3 regions of the Erwinia sp. INIA01 genome follow, and region 3 is predicted to be linked to each of the others. Evidence: predicted binding sites of a transcription regulator. Region 3 holds the regulator's gene; each other region holds the start of a gene.

Region 1 (4,822 bases), on a different contig from region 3:
TGGGCGGTCATGATAATCACCGGCAGCATCGGATGACGCTGTTTAATCTGTTTCAGCAGTGCCAGCCCGTCCATGCCCGGCATGCGAATATCCGATAATAAAACGTCTGGGGTTTTGGTTGCGAGTGCATCCAGCACCTCATTGCCACTTTCAAATGTGACACAACTTAAACCGGCTCCAGTGAGCGCGCGTTCAAGCACCCAGCGGATGGAGCTATCGTCATCGACGATCCAAACTATCCCTCGTTGCATAGAAACCTCACTGGCGAATAGGCAGATAAACTGAGAACTCAGTGTGTCCGGGCCAACTGTTGAACTCTATTTTCCCGGAATGCTGGTCTATCAGGCTGCGGGCAATCGACAGCCCCAGCCCGGTGCCGCCTTCGCGGCCGCTGACCATCGGGTAAAACAGCGTATCCTGCAGTTGTGCCGGGATGCCCGGGCCGTCATCTTCAATATCGATGCGCGCCACAAGGCGATAGCGTGTACCGTGCAGCGTGAGCTGAAACGCCGTACGGGTACGTAGCGTAATGGTTCCACCCTGATCGCCCAGCGCCTGCAGCGCGTTACGGACGACGTTAAGCAGAACTTGTTCGATTTGGTCGGGATCGTGTGGTAGCTCGGGCAGGCTGGGATCGTAATCCCGTACCAGAGAAACGTTATCGGGCAGCTCCATAGAAACCAGATTGACCACGCGTTCAGCCACCTGGTGGATACTCTGAGTAACGTGCATTCCCGGCTGCTGAGGGCCCAAAAGGCGATCGACCAGATTGCGCAGGCGGTCAGCCTGTTCAATGATAACTTTGGTGTATTCGGTTAAACCCGGATCGGGGAGCGCTTTGGCCAGCAGCTGTGCTGCGCCGCGTAATCCTCCCAGCGGATTTTTAATCTCATGCGCCAGACCGCGAACCAGATCGCGCGCAGCAACCTGTTGTGCATGCTGCAACTGCTCCTGGCTAAGACGACGCTGATTATCCATCGGCGCCATTTCCATCAGAATCAGACCATCCGGCAGGCGCTGTGCGGTCAGCGACATAATATGGGCGCGACTGTCGACCACCAGGGTCACTTCGCTGTCGGTGAAGCCCTGACCTGCATCCAGGTTCTCGAGCATCACTTCAATATTGAGAGAAAAATAACCAATCAGTTCCGGTAACGGCGTACCGAACAGCTTGCGGGAACTTTGCGCCAGCAATTGCTGCGCTGCGGGGTTGGCATAATGAATCACCAGCTCGCTATCAACTAACAAAATGCTGTTGATCAGTGAATTGAGAATCTGCCCAGCATCGGGCAGAGCGCCAGTTGCCATAAAGCGTTCTCCTGAGTCATTCGCGCGCACCAATTTAGTGCATTATAGTCATTTAACCCGGAAATCATCGCGTGAAACGATGAATTTGTGGAGAAAAAAGCCCATCCGAAGATGGGCTGAAAGTTTCCACGGCAACAAAATCCCAGGCGTTTATCGTGCTGGAGCTTGGCGGGTTCCTTAATCTCACCCACATGGCATAGCCATGCGGGTTTGGTCTTGGTTGCCGCCTCTCAGCGACAGGATATTCGCCGGGCTACTACTAATTAAACGCTGTAGTACAGTTCGAACTCGACTGGGTGCGGAGTCATACGAACGCGGTCCATCTCTTCCTGACGCAGGGCGATATAGGCATCGATAGTGTCTTCGGTGAACACGCCGCCACGAGTCAGGAACTCACGGTCTTCGTTCAGTGCAGCCAGTGCTTCGTCCAGAGAACCTGCAACTTTTGGAATCTCAGCTTCTTCTTCCGGAGGCAGGTCGTACAGGTTTTTGTCCATTGCATCGCCAGGGTGGATCTTGTTGATGATGCCGTCCAGGCCAGCCATCAGCAGTGCAGCGAAGCACAGGTATGGGTTAGCCGCTGGATCCGGGAAGCGCGCTTCGATGCGGCGTGCTTTCGGGCTGGTAACCACTGGGATACGGATTGAAGCTGAACGGTTACGGGCAGAGTAAGCCAGCATTACTGGCGCTTCGTAGCCTGGGACCAGACGCTTGTAAGAGTTGGTGGTTGGGTTTGCCAGGGCGTTGATCGCTTTAGCGTGCTTGATAACACCACCGATGTAGAACAGTGCCATTTCAGACAGGCCGCCGTATTTGTCACCGGCGAACAGGTTGGTGCCGCCTTTAGACAGAGACATGTGGCAGTGCATACCGGAGCCGTTGTCGCCAAACATTGGCTTAGGCATAAAGGTTGCTGTTTTGCCGTAAGCGTGAGCAACGTTGTGAACAACGTATTTGTAGATCTGAATTTCGTCAGCTTTTTTGGTCATGGTGTTGAAGCGGGTAGCCACTTCGTTCTGACCAGCGGTTGCCACTTCGTGGTGGTGAGCTTCAACAACCAGGCCCATCTGCTCCATGGTCAGACACATAGCAGAACGGATGTCCTGTGAAGAGTCGACCGGTGGCACCGGGAAGTAACCGCCTTTCAGACCTGGACGGTGGCCTTTGTTGCCGCCTTCGTATTCTTTACCGGTGTTCCAGCAGGCTTCGATATCATCGATAGCAACGTGAGAACCTGAAGTGCTGCTGCCGAAACGAATGTCGTCGAACAGGAAGAACTCTGGCTCTGGTCCAAACAGCACGGTATCCGCGATGCCGGAAGAACGCAGGAAGTCTTCAGCGCGCTTAGCGATGGAACGCGGGTCGCGGTCGTAGCCCTGCAGAGTGCCTGGCTCGAGGACGTCACAACGGATGATCAGGGTAGAGTCAGCGAAGAACGGATCGATCATCGCAGTAGTCGCGTCTGGCATCAGAACCATGTCGGATTCGTTGATGCCTTTCCAGCCACCAATCGAGGAACCGTCAAACATTTTGCCTTCTTCGAAGAAGTCAGCGTTAACCTGATGAGCGGGAATGGTCACGTGCTGCTCTTTACCTTTAGTGTCGGTAAAACGCAGGTCAACAAATTTGACTTCGTGCTCGTTCATCATCGACAGAACGTGTTCAGCGGACATACTTAACTCTCCTGGATTTTGTCATTGTCGTCGTGGTTAGAGAACTTAACGGGCGCGCTTTGCGTTTGGCTGCGCTGACTCCGAAAATTAAAGTCCTCTGACAAGCTATCAACCGTTGTGGAAACTGGCATTTTTCGCTTACAGATACTAAAGCGAAATCTATGCCAACTTTTTTATTCAGTGAAAAAAGCGCTATGATGCGCCCTCTCGAAAGACGAGGAGTGCACCATGATGGAAAATGCGCACTATTTTGGTGCTTTTGTATGATAGCTGGGCACCATTTTGGTGCAAATTTGCCATGCAGTGCAATCTTTGCACTGAAAATGGCATCAAATGCAATCCGAACAGTTAAATTTCTATGAAATATGTGATCCTGTTCAGTCCTTCGATTAATCCGTGTACAATAGCGCGCTATTTCTAATGCCTGAGGCAAAGCTGTGATCGAAAATTTGCGTAACATCGCCATTATTGCCCACGTTGACCATGGTAAAACTACCCTGGTTGATAAGTTGCTGCAGCAGTCCGGGACCTTCGATGCCCGTACCGAAGCAACCGAACGCGTAATGGACTCCAACGATTTGGAGAAAGAGCGTGGGATTACCATCCTCGCAAAAAACACCGCCATTAAATGGAATGACTATCGCATCAATATCGTAGATACCCCAGGACACGCCGACTTCGGCGGTGAGGTAGAGCGTGTGATGTCAATGGTTGACTCGGTGCTGCTGGTTGTGGATGCAATGGATGGCCCTATGCCGCAAACCCGCTTCGTGACCAAAAAAGCCTTCGCTAATGGTCTGAAGCCGATTGTAGTTATCAACAAAGTTGACCGCCCTGGTGCGCGTCCAGACTGGGTTGTCGATCAGGTGTTTGACCTGTTCGTAAACCTGGATGCTACTGATGAGCAGCTGGACTTCCCGATTATCTATGCTTCTGCATTGAACGGTATCGCGGGTCTGGATCACAACGATATGGCGGAAGACATGACTCCGCTGTATCAGGCAATCGTTGATCGCGTATCGCCACCACAGGTTGAGCTGGAAGCCCCACTGCAGATGCAGATCTCGCAGCTGGACTACAACAACTACCTGGGCGTAATCGGTATCGGTCGTATCAAGCGCGGTAAGGTTCGCCCTAACCAGCAGATCACCGTAATCGACAGCGAAGGCAAAACTCGCAACGCTAAAGTCGGTAAAGTTCTGACCCACATGGGCCTGGAGCGTATTGAAGCCACTGAAGCGGAAGCGGGCGACATCATCGCCATCACCGGTCTGGGTGAGCTGAACATCTCTGACACTATCTGCGACCCGCAGAACGTGGAAGCGCTGCCGGCCCTGAGCGTTGATGAACCAACCGTAACCATGTTCTTCTGCGTTAACACCTCTCCGTTCTGCGGTAAAGAAGGTAAGTATGTGACTTCACGTCAGATCCTCGACCGTCTGAACAAAGAGCTGGTGCATAACGTGGCACTGCGCGTTGAAGAAACCCCGGATGCTGATGCGTTCCGTGTTTCTGGCCGTGGTGAGCTGCACCTGTCCGTTCTGATCGAAAACATGCGTCGTGAAGGTTTCGAACTGGCGGTATCCCGTCCGAAAGTTATCTTCCGTGAGTTCGAAGGCCGTAAGCAAGAGCCATTCGAAAACGTAACCCTCGACATCGAAGAGCAGCACCAGGGCTCCGTGATGCAGGCGATGGGTGAGCGTAAAGGCGACATGAAAAACATGGATCCGGATGGTAAAGGCCGCGTGCGTCTTGACTACGAGATCCCAAGCCGTGGTCTGATCGGCTTCCGTAACGAATTCATGACCATGACTTCCGGTACCGGCCTGCTGTACTCCACC
Region 2 (4,822 bases), on a different contig from region 3:
GCAAACTGAGCACTGAAATTTTTAAGAGGATGCCGTTTATGAGCCAGGCGCTGCAAAATTTGTTAAATCTGCTCGATCTGGAAAGCCTTGAAGAGGGCTTATTCCGTGGGCAAAGTGAAGATCTTGGTCTGCGTCAGGTCTTTGGTGGCCAGGTTGTCGGCCAGGCGCTTTATGCTGCCAAACAGACTGTTCCCAGCGAACGTATCATCCACTCTTTTCACAGTTACTTTCTGCGCCCTGGCGACAGTCAGAAGGCGATTATTTACGATGTGGAAAACCTGCGGGACGGCAACAGCTTTAGCGCCCGCCGGGTGAAGGCGGTTCAAAATGGCAAACCGATTTTTTACATGACCGCCTCATTCCAGGGCCCGGAAAGCGGCTTTGAGCATCAGAAAACGATGCCGGTGGTCCCCGGACCTGATGATTTGCCATCCGAGCACGAAATTGCGCACAAACTTGCTCCACATATCCCTGCCCCCTATCGCGACAAATTCCTGTCGGAAAAACCGTTTGAAATCCGCCCGGTGAAATTTCATAACCCGCTAAGAGGACATGTGGACGAACCTTATCGTCACCTGTGGATACGCGCAAACGGCACGATGCCGGAAGATAAGCGTATTCATCAGTATCTGCTCGGCTATGTGTCCGATTTCAATTTCCTGCCGGTATCGCTGCAACCGCATGGTAAAGGCTTCCTTGAGCCGGGTATGCAGGTCGCGACCATCGACCACTCCATGTGGTTCCACCGTCCTTTTGACCTCAATGAGTGGCTGCTGTACAGCGTGGAGAGCACTTCGGCTTCCAGCGCGCGTGGTTTTGTTCGCGGCGAGTTCTACACCCAGCAGGGGACGCTGGTTGCTTCAACGGTGCAGGAAGGCGTTATCCGCCAGCGAGAGTAAGGCAACCTCAGACGATAGATAATGACAACGGGGATCGGCGCAACACGGACGTGCTGCTGGGCTTGCGGTTTGAGGGTTTGCGGTGCTACTGGGATGTACCACAAAAAAAAGCGGGCCATAATGGCCCGCAAGATTTTTTATTTTTAGCGCACTACTTTCCTTTTTTTGCTTACCCGACCAGATTACTGGTTGTAAGCATTCTCGCCGTGGCTGTTGACGTCCAGACCTTCACGCTCCTGGTCTTCAGGAACACGCAGGCCAACAATCATATCTGCCACTTTGAAACCGATAAACGCGACAACAGCGGTCCAGACAACGGTCAGCGCAACGCTTTCCAACTGCACCCAAACCTGATGGCCCATGGTCACGCCTTCTGCATAACCCACGCCGCCCAGTGAAGAAGATGCGAACACACCGGTCAGGATACAGCCAACAATACCGCAGACGCCGTGAACACCGAACACATCACATGGGTCATCAACACGCAGCCATTTCTTCAGGGTGGTCACACCCCACAGGCCAGCCAGACCACCAACCAGACCGATAATCAGAGCACCACCAACGCCAACGTAACCACAGGCTGGGGTAATCGCTACCAGACCCGCAATCGCACCGGAGCTGACGCCCAGCAGCGAAGGTTTACCGCGCAGTGCCCACTCACCGAAGGTCCAGGTCAGCATTGCACCCGCCGTTGCTACAACGGTGTTAAGGAATGCCAGACCGGCGATTTCGTTCGCAGTACCTGCAGAACCGGCGTTGAAGCCAAACCAGCCGAAGTACAGGATTGCAGTACCGGTGAACACCATTGGCAGGTTGTGCGGTTTAAAGGCTTCTTTACCAAAGCCCGCACGTTTGCCCAGCAGGTAAGCACCGACCAGACCCGCTACCGCAGCGTTGATGTGTACAACGGTGCCGCCCGCGAAGTCCAGCGCGCCATCCTGAGCCAGGAAACCGCCCGCCCAGACCATGTGTGCAATTGGCAGGTAAGCAAAGGTCAGCCAGATCAGTACGAAAATCAGCACGGCTGCAAAGCGGATACGCTCAGCAATAGCACCCACAATCAGACCCACGGTGATACAGGCAAAGGAAGCCTGGAACGCGACGTGGATGTACTGGTAGAAGGAACCCATCAGCGTGGTTGGCGCAATACCTTTCAGCATCGCCCAGCCAAAGCTGCCGAAGAACGCGTTGCCTTCGCTGAAGGCCAGAGAATATCCGTAAACCATCCACACAACGCAGACCATAGCGAAGGTCATTGCCACCTGGGTCAGCATGGACAGCACGTTTTTACCGCGAATCAGACCGCCGTAAAACAGCGCAATGCCCGGAATTGTCATAAACAGCACCAGCGCGGTGCAGATCATCATAAATGCGTTGTCGGCTTTATCCGCTACCGCCGGTGCGGCAGCCATGGCAAGCGACGGTAACAAAGCAATGCTGGCAAGGCCAAACTTAGCGAGTTTCTTCATTTTATCCCATCCCATCACAATTCTTAGCCCCGAATTACAGTGCTGCTTCGTCAGTTTCGCCGGTGCGAATACGGATCACCCGCTGCAGTTCTGCAACAAAGATTTTCCCGTCACCAATTTTGCCGGTGTAGGCAGCTTTGCTAATCACATCAACCACTTCATCGATCTGGTCATCTGCAATCGCAATATCAATTTTTACTTTTGGCAGGAAGTTAACGCTGTACTCAGCTCCGCGATAAAGTTCTGCATGCCCTTTTTGTCTGCCAAAACCTTTAACTTCTGTCACGGTCAGACCCTGAATGCCGATAGATGACAGTGCTTCACGCACGTCTTCCAGTTTGAACGGTTTGATTACCACGGTAACCAGCTTCATACGATCCCCTCCAGTATTGAATACGGTTGTTTCACGAACACGGATTTACTAAAGCAAAGGCTGTGCCAGAAATGAAAAACAGGCAGTTTTCAGGTGATTAGTCAGTGCGGATCTGAAGCGCAGCCTGGGATGGGATACCGCGAACAGAAAGCCTGTAAGAGGAGTATAGAAAAAACGCACCTTAACGGTGCGTTTTGCGAGGATTCGGTGCATTAAGTCAGGGCAATGGTTATTTTTTCGCCTGAATATGGTGCAGCGCCTGACCAGTTAAGATTCGCTCTCTGCGGCAGCCAGCTCTTCGCCCGCCAGCTGTAGCTGGTACATTTGCCAGTAGCGTCCCTGGGCTGCCAGCAGCTGTTGATGATTACCGCGTTCCACTGCCTGCCCACGGTGCAGTACAAGGATCGTATCCGCCTCGGTGATAGTGGAAAGCCGATGGGCAATGACGACCAGCGTGGTTTGCTGGCGTATAGCACGCAGTGCCTTTTGAATCGCCTGCTCTGTACCCGAGTCAATATTGGCGGTAGCTTCATCCAGGATCAGGATCTTCGGCGTTGCCACCAGCACCCGCGCCATCGCCAGCAGCTGTTTTTGCCCAACGGAAAGGTTGTTTCCCTGCTCGCCCAGTCGGGTGTAAATCCCGTCGCTCATACTTCGCGCCAGCGAGGCCAGCTGCACGGTTTCCAGCGCCTGCCAGACCGCCTGTTCGCTGATATCCCGCCCCAGAGTAACGTTAGCAAAGAAGGTATCCGCCAGCACGACCGGGTCCTGTTGTACCATCGCCACACTCTGCCGCAGCGACGCATGACTGAGTGACTCCAGCGGGCGGCCATCCAGCAGGATTTCACCTTTACTGAGCGGATAATAGCCCATCAGTAAATTAGCCAGCGTGCTTTTACCGCTCCCCGTATGGCCAACCAGCGCAACGAAATCACGCGGGGCGACTTCCAGGTTGATATCGGTCAGCACCGGCTTACCGGTACGATAGGAAAAAATCAGGTCGCGAATAGCAATGCTGCCGCTGGACAGCGGCTGCGGATCGTCGCCATAGGGCTGACGCGGCGCATCCATCAGTTCGAAGATGCGCTCACCGGCCACCACTGCCTGCTGCAGCATCGACTGTTGAGTCGTCAGCTCGATAAGCGGTTCATTAAGGCGACCAAGGTAATTAATAAAGGCGTAAAGTACCCCGACCTCAATTGCCCCCACCGACGAAAAGCCAAACAGCAGCATCAGGCCACACAGGATCATCGCGGAAAACAGGCTGAGCAATGGCCGCAGCAGAAATCCATCCAGCCGCAGCGTCTGCATCCTCGCCAGATAATGCGAGCGGCTGGCGGCCCCCATACGCTCACCAAACCGCGCCTGCTGGCGGAACTGCTGGATAACGCTCATGCCGTTGATCGCTTCATTAAAACCGTTGTTGATGTCTGCCAGATAGCTGCGCACCCGGCGAACAATTGGCGTGCTGTAGCGTTGATAAATCAGCATAACGATCAGCACAGCCGGGAAAATTGCGATTGCAATCAGCGCCATGCGCCAGTCGAGGCTGAACATCGCCACCAGCATTGCCCCCACCAGCGCCGCGCTACGCAAAACGGTCGCCACCACGGTAACGTACAAATCGCGTACGACTTCGGTATCGTTGGTGACACGGGATATGATTTGCCCGACCGGCTGGGTATCAAACGCGCTGAGCGGCTGACGCAGCGCGGCATCCATTACGTCGGTACGCAGGCGCTGCACCACGCCAACCGCAGCCTGGTTAAACAGCAGTGACTGCCAGTAATGCAACGCCGCAGCCAGTAGCTGCAGCAGCAGGAAGCTGGTTACCAGACCTGCAGCCAGGCCCAGCGGCATATGGTGTTTCGCCACCATATTGTCAATAAAGTAACTAATCAGCACCGGTCCCAGCACTTCCGCCGCTGCGGCCACCCACAGCATCAGCACCGCCAGACTCAGCGATTTCCGCCACGGCGATCCATAGGAAAGCAGCCGTTTAAGCGTTGGCCACAGCCGCCGGTTTTCATTCGCCATGCGGCACCCCCTGCTCTGATTCATCTTCGTCCAGCGCGGCTTCC
Region 3 (4,822 bases):
GAGTGCGGTTTCGAAAACTTCGGGGGATTCCGGCATATTACGAACGTCAATGCTGACCGCCGCAGACATATTGCGTTCAGAGAGCGAATTAGCAAGATCGGGAAGCAGCACCACGGGGAGGTTGTCCACGCAGTAGAATCCCATATCCTCCAGCGCACGTAACGCCACGGATTTACCTGAACCGGAACGACCGCTGACGATCATCAGCACCATTAACTCTTCCCCCAATTTAACCTGTTACCACGGATGTCGTGGTGAATATACAACGGCTGGCTTAATCGTGATCTTCCGTGATGATCTCGTACAGCTCTTCATCGCTCTGGGCCGCGCGCAGACGTCGGCAAACGGTTTTATCTGCCAGACGTTTGGCTACCAGTGAAAGCGTATGCAGGTGAGTTTTACATTGGTCTGCCGGGACCAACAGGGCGAACAACAGATCCACTGGCTGATTATCAATGGCGTCAAAGGCAATCGGCTGATCCAGGTGGATAAATACACCAACCGCCCGCAGCGTATCTTCGAGTAATTTACCGTGCGGGATGGCGATCCCGTTACCGATACCCGTACTGCCCATTCTTTCGCGCGTCAGAATTGCTTCGAAAATAGTCTGATGCGGAAGGTTTAGCTGTTTGGCCGCCAGTTCGCTGATAATTTCCAGCGCCCGTTTTTTACTCTGGCAATGTACACCATTACGGGTGCAGGACAGGTTCAGGACCGAGCCCAGTTCCAGTTTTAGATCGTTGTTCATCATAGTTTCACTTACGTGTTCACATCCGCATGGCGATTAACTCAGGCCGTTTTAATAGCCGTCGTTGACCCCCTGATTGATTAGCGGCTCGTACCCTTATAAAGATACGAGCCGCCGCTGACTTTAGCTTAACCCGATGTGGGGTGCTGCAGAGACAATCAGCGCATGGTGAAATTTAGTGTTGTTTAAGCTTATCTTTGTGTTTATTTAACTGGCGAGCCAGCTTATCGACCAGGCCGTCAATCGCCGCGTACATATCTTTTTCTTCTGCGGTTGCATGCAACTCCCCGCCGTTCACATGCAGCGTCGCATCTGCAATTTGAGTCACTTTTTCCACCTTCAAAACAATATAGACCTGATTAATCCGGTCAAAATATTGTTCCAGTTTACCGAATTTCGCTGTCACAAATTCGCGCAGGGCTTCGGTAATTTCAACGTTTAGTCCAGTGATATTGAGTTGCATGATGTCTTCCTTCTCAGTTCTTTCAGACCAGCTGTTTGCGCTGGTTTGATGGCGGGATGGATAAAGACTCTCGATATTTTGCCACAGTACGGCGCGCGACCATAATCCCCTGCTCAGAAAGCAGAGAAGTCAGCTTGCTATCGCTCAGCGGCTTGGCGGGATTTTCCGCCGAAATTAATTTCTTAACCAATGCACGAATAGCAGTAGAAGAGGCTTCCCCCCCGCCTTCAGTACTCACGTGGCTGGAGAAAAAGTACTTCAGTTCAAATATACCGCGTGGGCTATGCAGATACTTCTGCGTTGTTACGCGCGATATAGTTGATTCATGCATATCGACTGCGCTGGCTATGTCTGCCAGTACCATCGGCCGCATATATTCCTCGCCCTGTTCAAAAAATGCCTGCTGTTGATCGACAATACAGCGGGTCACTTTTAGCAGCGTGTCGTTGCGGCTCTCAAGGCTTTTAATCAGCCATTTTGCTTCCTGCAAATTACTACGGATAAATTGTGAATCACTGTCGTTACGGGTTGAACCGCCGAGTGCAGCATAGTGCTGATTGATCTTTAAACGCGGAACGCTGTCGGCGTTAAGTTCAACCGTCCAGCGCGCACCGACTTTGCGTACCAGTACGTCAGGAATGACATATTCAGGTTCCTGCGTATTGATCGACTGTCCGGGACGTGGATCGAGGGACTGGATCAGCTGAACGGCACCCTTTAGAACCTCTTCTTTTAACTTTGTCAGGCGCATCAGGCTGCGGAAGTCATGATTTGCTAACAGATCGAGGTGATCGCTAACGATCAGCCGCGCTTCTTTCAACAGAGGAAGATCGTCAGAGAACTGAGAAAGCTGGACCAGCAGGCAGTCGCGCAGATCGCGGGCACATACGCCCACCGGATCGAATCGCTGTACGCGCTTCAGCACCGCTTCAACTTCATCCAGGCTGAGATCTTCATTCCCCATACTATCGAGGATATCGTCCAGCGAGATGGTCAGATAGCCGGTTTCATCCACGGCATCAACGATTGAAGTCGCGATCGCACGATCGGTGTCGGTAAAAGGCGTTAACTCCACCTGCCACATCAGATAATCCTGCAGTGACTGGGTGGTTTCCCCCTGATAAACCGGCAGTTCGTCGTCATGGTAGTCAGTACCGGTGCCGGAAGGTGTACCTGCGGTGTAAATCTCATCCCAGGTGGCATCCAGCGGCAGCTCTTCAGGCATATCCTTTTGTTCAAGCGCTTCCCGGGTATCCAGCGCTTCGGTTTCCTGATATTCGCGAGAGTCGATTTCCTCGTGAACATCGCTCTGCTCGAGCAACGGGTTGCTTTCCAGCGCCAGCTGAATTTCCTGCTGTAGTTCAAGCGTAGAGAGTTGCAGCAGCCGAATGGCCTGCTGTAACTGTGGCGTCATGGCAAGCTGTTGGCTCAGCCTGAGTTGTAAACCTTGCTTCATATTCAGGATAATAATTCCCTAAAAAACAAACCTTATGGCCACCTTATCAGAGTCTGAACTCTTCGCCCAGGTAGACGCGTTTCACCTGCTCATCGGCAAGGATTTCTTCAGGCGTACCGTGTGCGATAAGGTGCCCCTGGCTGACGATATAAGCGCGCTCACAGACCGCCAGCGTTTCACGAACGTTGTGGTCAGTAATCAGCACACCAAGTCCGCTATCACGAAGATGCTCGATAATCTTTTTAATATCAATAACGGAAATAGGGTCAACACCGGCAAAAGGCTCATCCAGCAGGATAAATTTGGGATTTGCAGCCAGCGCGCGGGCAATTTCAACCCTGCGACGTTCGCCGCCGGAAAGCGCCTGGCCCAGACTGTCGCGCAGATGTTCAATGTGGAACTCGGCCATCAGCTCATTGGCACGATCTTCACGCTGTTCGCTGGTCAGGTCTTCACGAATTTGCAGGACCGCCATCAGATTATCGTAAACGCTCAGACGGCGGAAAATGGAGGCTTCCTGAGGGAGATAACCAATCCCCCGGCGCGCGCGCGCGTGCAGGGGCAGGATACTGATATCTTCATCATCAATCACGATACGGCCTGCATCGCGCGGAACGATACCCACTACCATATAAAAGGTGGTGGTTTTGCCGGCCCCGTTTGGCCCCAGTAGTCCGACAATCTCACCGGATTTCACTTCCAGACTGACGTCTTCAACCACGCGGCGGCCTTTGTAGGCCTTCGCCAGGTTTTCCGCAATTAACGTTGCCATGTTAGTTAGTTACTCTTCTTCTGACCGTTAGACGTTGTGCTTTTATCCTGCAGCTGTGACGGTACAAGTACGGTTGTCACGCGTTTGCCGGTGCTGCCGTAAGCCTGCATTTTCTGCTCTTTGACCAGATAGGTAATGCGATCGCCTTTGACATTGCTGTCCAGCTGCTCCAGATAGGCATTACCAGTCAACTCAACAAAATCTTTGGCCAGTTCATAATGCATTTTCTGCGCGTGTCCCTGAACCGGTTTACCGTTGTCCTGCATCTGATAGAAGGTTGCGGGATTGCCATAGGCATCAACGATAGTTTTATTGCTGTCGCCACCGGGACGAGTCACTACCACTTTATCGGCAGTGATCTTGATCGATCCCTGGGTAACGATCACTTTACCGGTAAAGGTGGCCACGTTCCCCTGCATATCCAGTGCCTGATTCTCCGAGTCGACATTGACCGGTTTGTCGGAATCCCCGGTCAAGGCCAAAGCCGGAACGCTGGCAGCGAGGAACAGAGATGCCGTCAGGAACTTAAGGCTGTTTTTCATTTTGAATTTCATAAGATGTTTTGACCTTTTCAATCAACTCGGCAGTTTTCTTCCGTAAATTTCCGCGCATCTTCATTCCTGTGGAGTTAAAGCTGCGGCCATAAAGCGTAACTTGATCGTTAGAGGTGACATCCTGAGTTGTCAGGTTCACCAGCGCATTGTCGGTTGTAATTTTCTCCAACTGCGCATCTTTCGTCAGGCTTTTTACGACGACATTGCCGTACAGAAACAGCATACGATCGTTAGTCAGTTTGGCTTTATCGGCGCTTACTGACCAGGTAGCGACTTTGTTTTCATCGTAAGTCGTCATCTTCGGGTTGTCGAACCAGCTGATGGCGTCCGTTGAAAAGTAAGTCACCTTGTCTGAAATCAGTCTGTAGCTCAGCCCACCCTCGGGGTTGTAAACGACGGTATGTGAATTATCACTCAGATAGGTGGGTTCGCTATCGTTGTTGCTGACTGCACCGTCACCGTTATCAGAATCCGCCAGATTCCAGCCAATCAAGATGATGGCAATCAGCGTCAGTAAAAGTGTAATCCAGCGTCTTGTTTTACTCATACAGACTGCCCTATGGCCTTATCAAACGTACCCTGAGAAATTAAAATCAGGTCACAAAGTTCCCGAACGGCTCCGCGTCCCCCGGCAATACGGGTCACGTAGTCAGCTTTAGGCAGCAGTACCGGATGCGCATCGGCGACGGCCACGCTCAGGCCAACCTGGGCCATAACCGGCCAGTCAATCAGGTCATCACCAATGTAGGCAACCTGGCTGGCATTCAGCGCTAGTTTATCCAGAAGTTCGCGGAAGGCCAAAGTCTTATCAGACTGCCCCTGGTAAAGA

Evidence for each region. The regulator sigma-54, encoded in region 3, starts transcription at its own class of promoters, with help from an activator protein. The targets are predictions, from matches to a motif close to GTTGGCACANNTTTCGCTNT.
Region 1: glnA (glutamate--ammonia ligase) is a predicted target of sigma-54. The motif match lies at 3,131-3,150, and genes of this name have one in related genera.
Region 2: glnK (P-II family nitrogen regulator) is a predicted target of sigma-54. The motif match lies at 2,792-2,811, and genes of this name have one in related genera.

Annotation. Positions count from the first base shown of each region.
Region 1 is NZ_JAPDNC010000014.1:11,878-16,699, forward strand. Features, by position in the region: gene glnG (nitrogen regulation protein NR(I)) at 1-251, opposite strand, end outside; gene glnL (nitrogen regulation protein NR(II)) at 259-1,308, opposite strand; gene glnA (glutamate--ammonia ligase) at 1,572-2,981, opposite strand; gene typA (ribosome-dependent GTPase TypA) at 3,419-4,822, shown strand, end outside.
Region 2 is NZ_JAPDNC010000009.1:102,062-106,883, forward strand. Features, by position in the region: gene tesB (acyl-CoA thioesterase II) at 39-899, shown strand; gene amtB (ammonium transporter AmtB) at 1,082-2,383, opposite strand; gene glnK (P-II family nitrogen regulator) at 2,403-2,741, opposite strand; gene OMR58_RS16695 (SmdB family multidrug efflux ABC transporter permease/ATP-binding protein) at 3,009-4,778, opposite strand; gene OMR58_RS16700 (SmdA family multidrug ABC transporter permease/ATP-binding protein) at 4,768-4,822, opposite strand, start outside.
Region 3 is NZ_JAPDNC010000013.1:51,040-55,861, forward strand. Features, by position in the region: gene rapZ (RNase adapter RapZ) at 1-213, opposite strand, end outside; gene ptsN (PTS IIA-like nitrogen regulatory protein PtsN) at 275-751, opposite strand; gene hpf (ribosome hibernation promoting factor) at 924-1,211, opposite strand; gene rpoN (RNA polymerase factor sigma-54) at 1,234-2,667, opposite strand; gene lptB (LPS export ABC transporter ATP-binding protein) at 2,714-3,439, opposite strand; gene lptA (lipopolysaccharide ABC transporter substrate-binding protein LptA) at 3,445-3,993, opposite strand; gene lptC (LPS export ABC transporter periplasmic protein LptC) at 3,965-4,540, opposite strand; gene kdsC (3-deoxy-manno-octulosonate-8-phosphatase KdsC) at 4,537-4,822, opposite strand, start outside.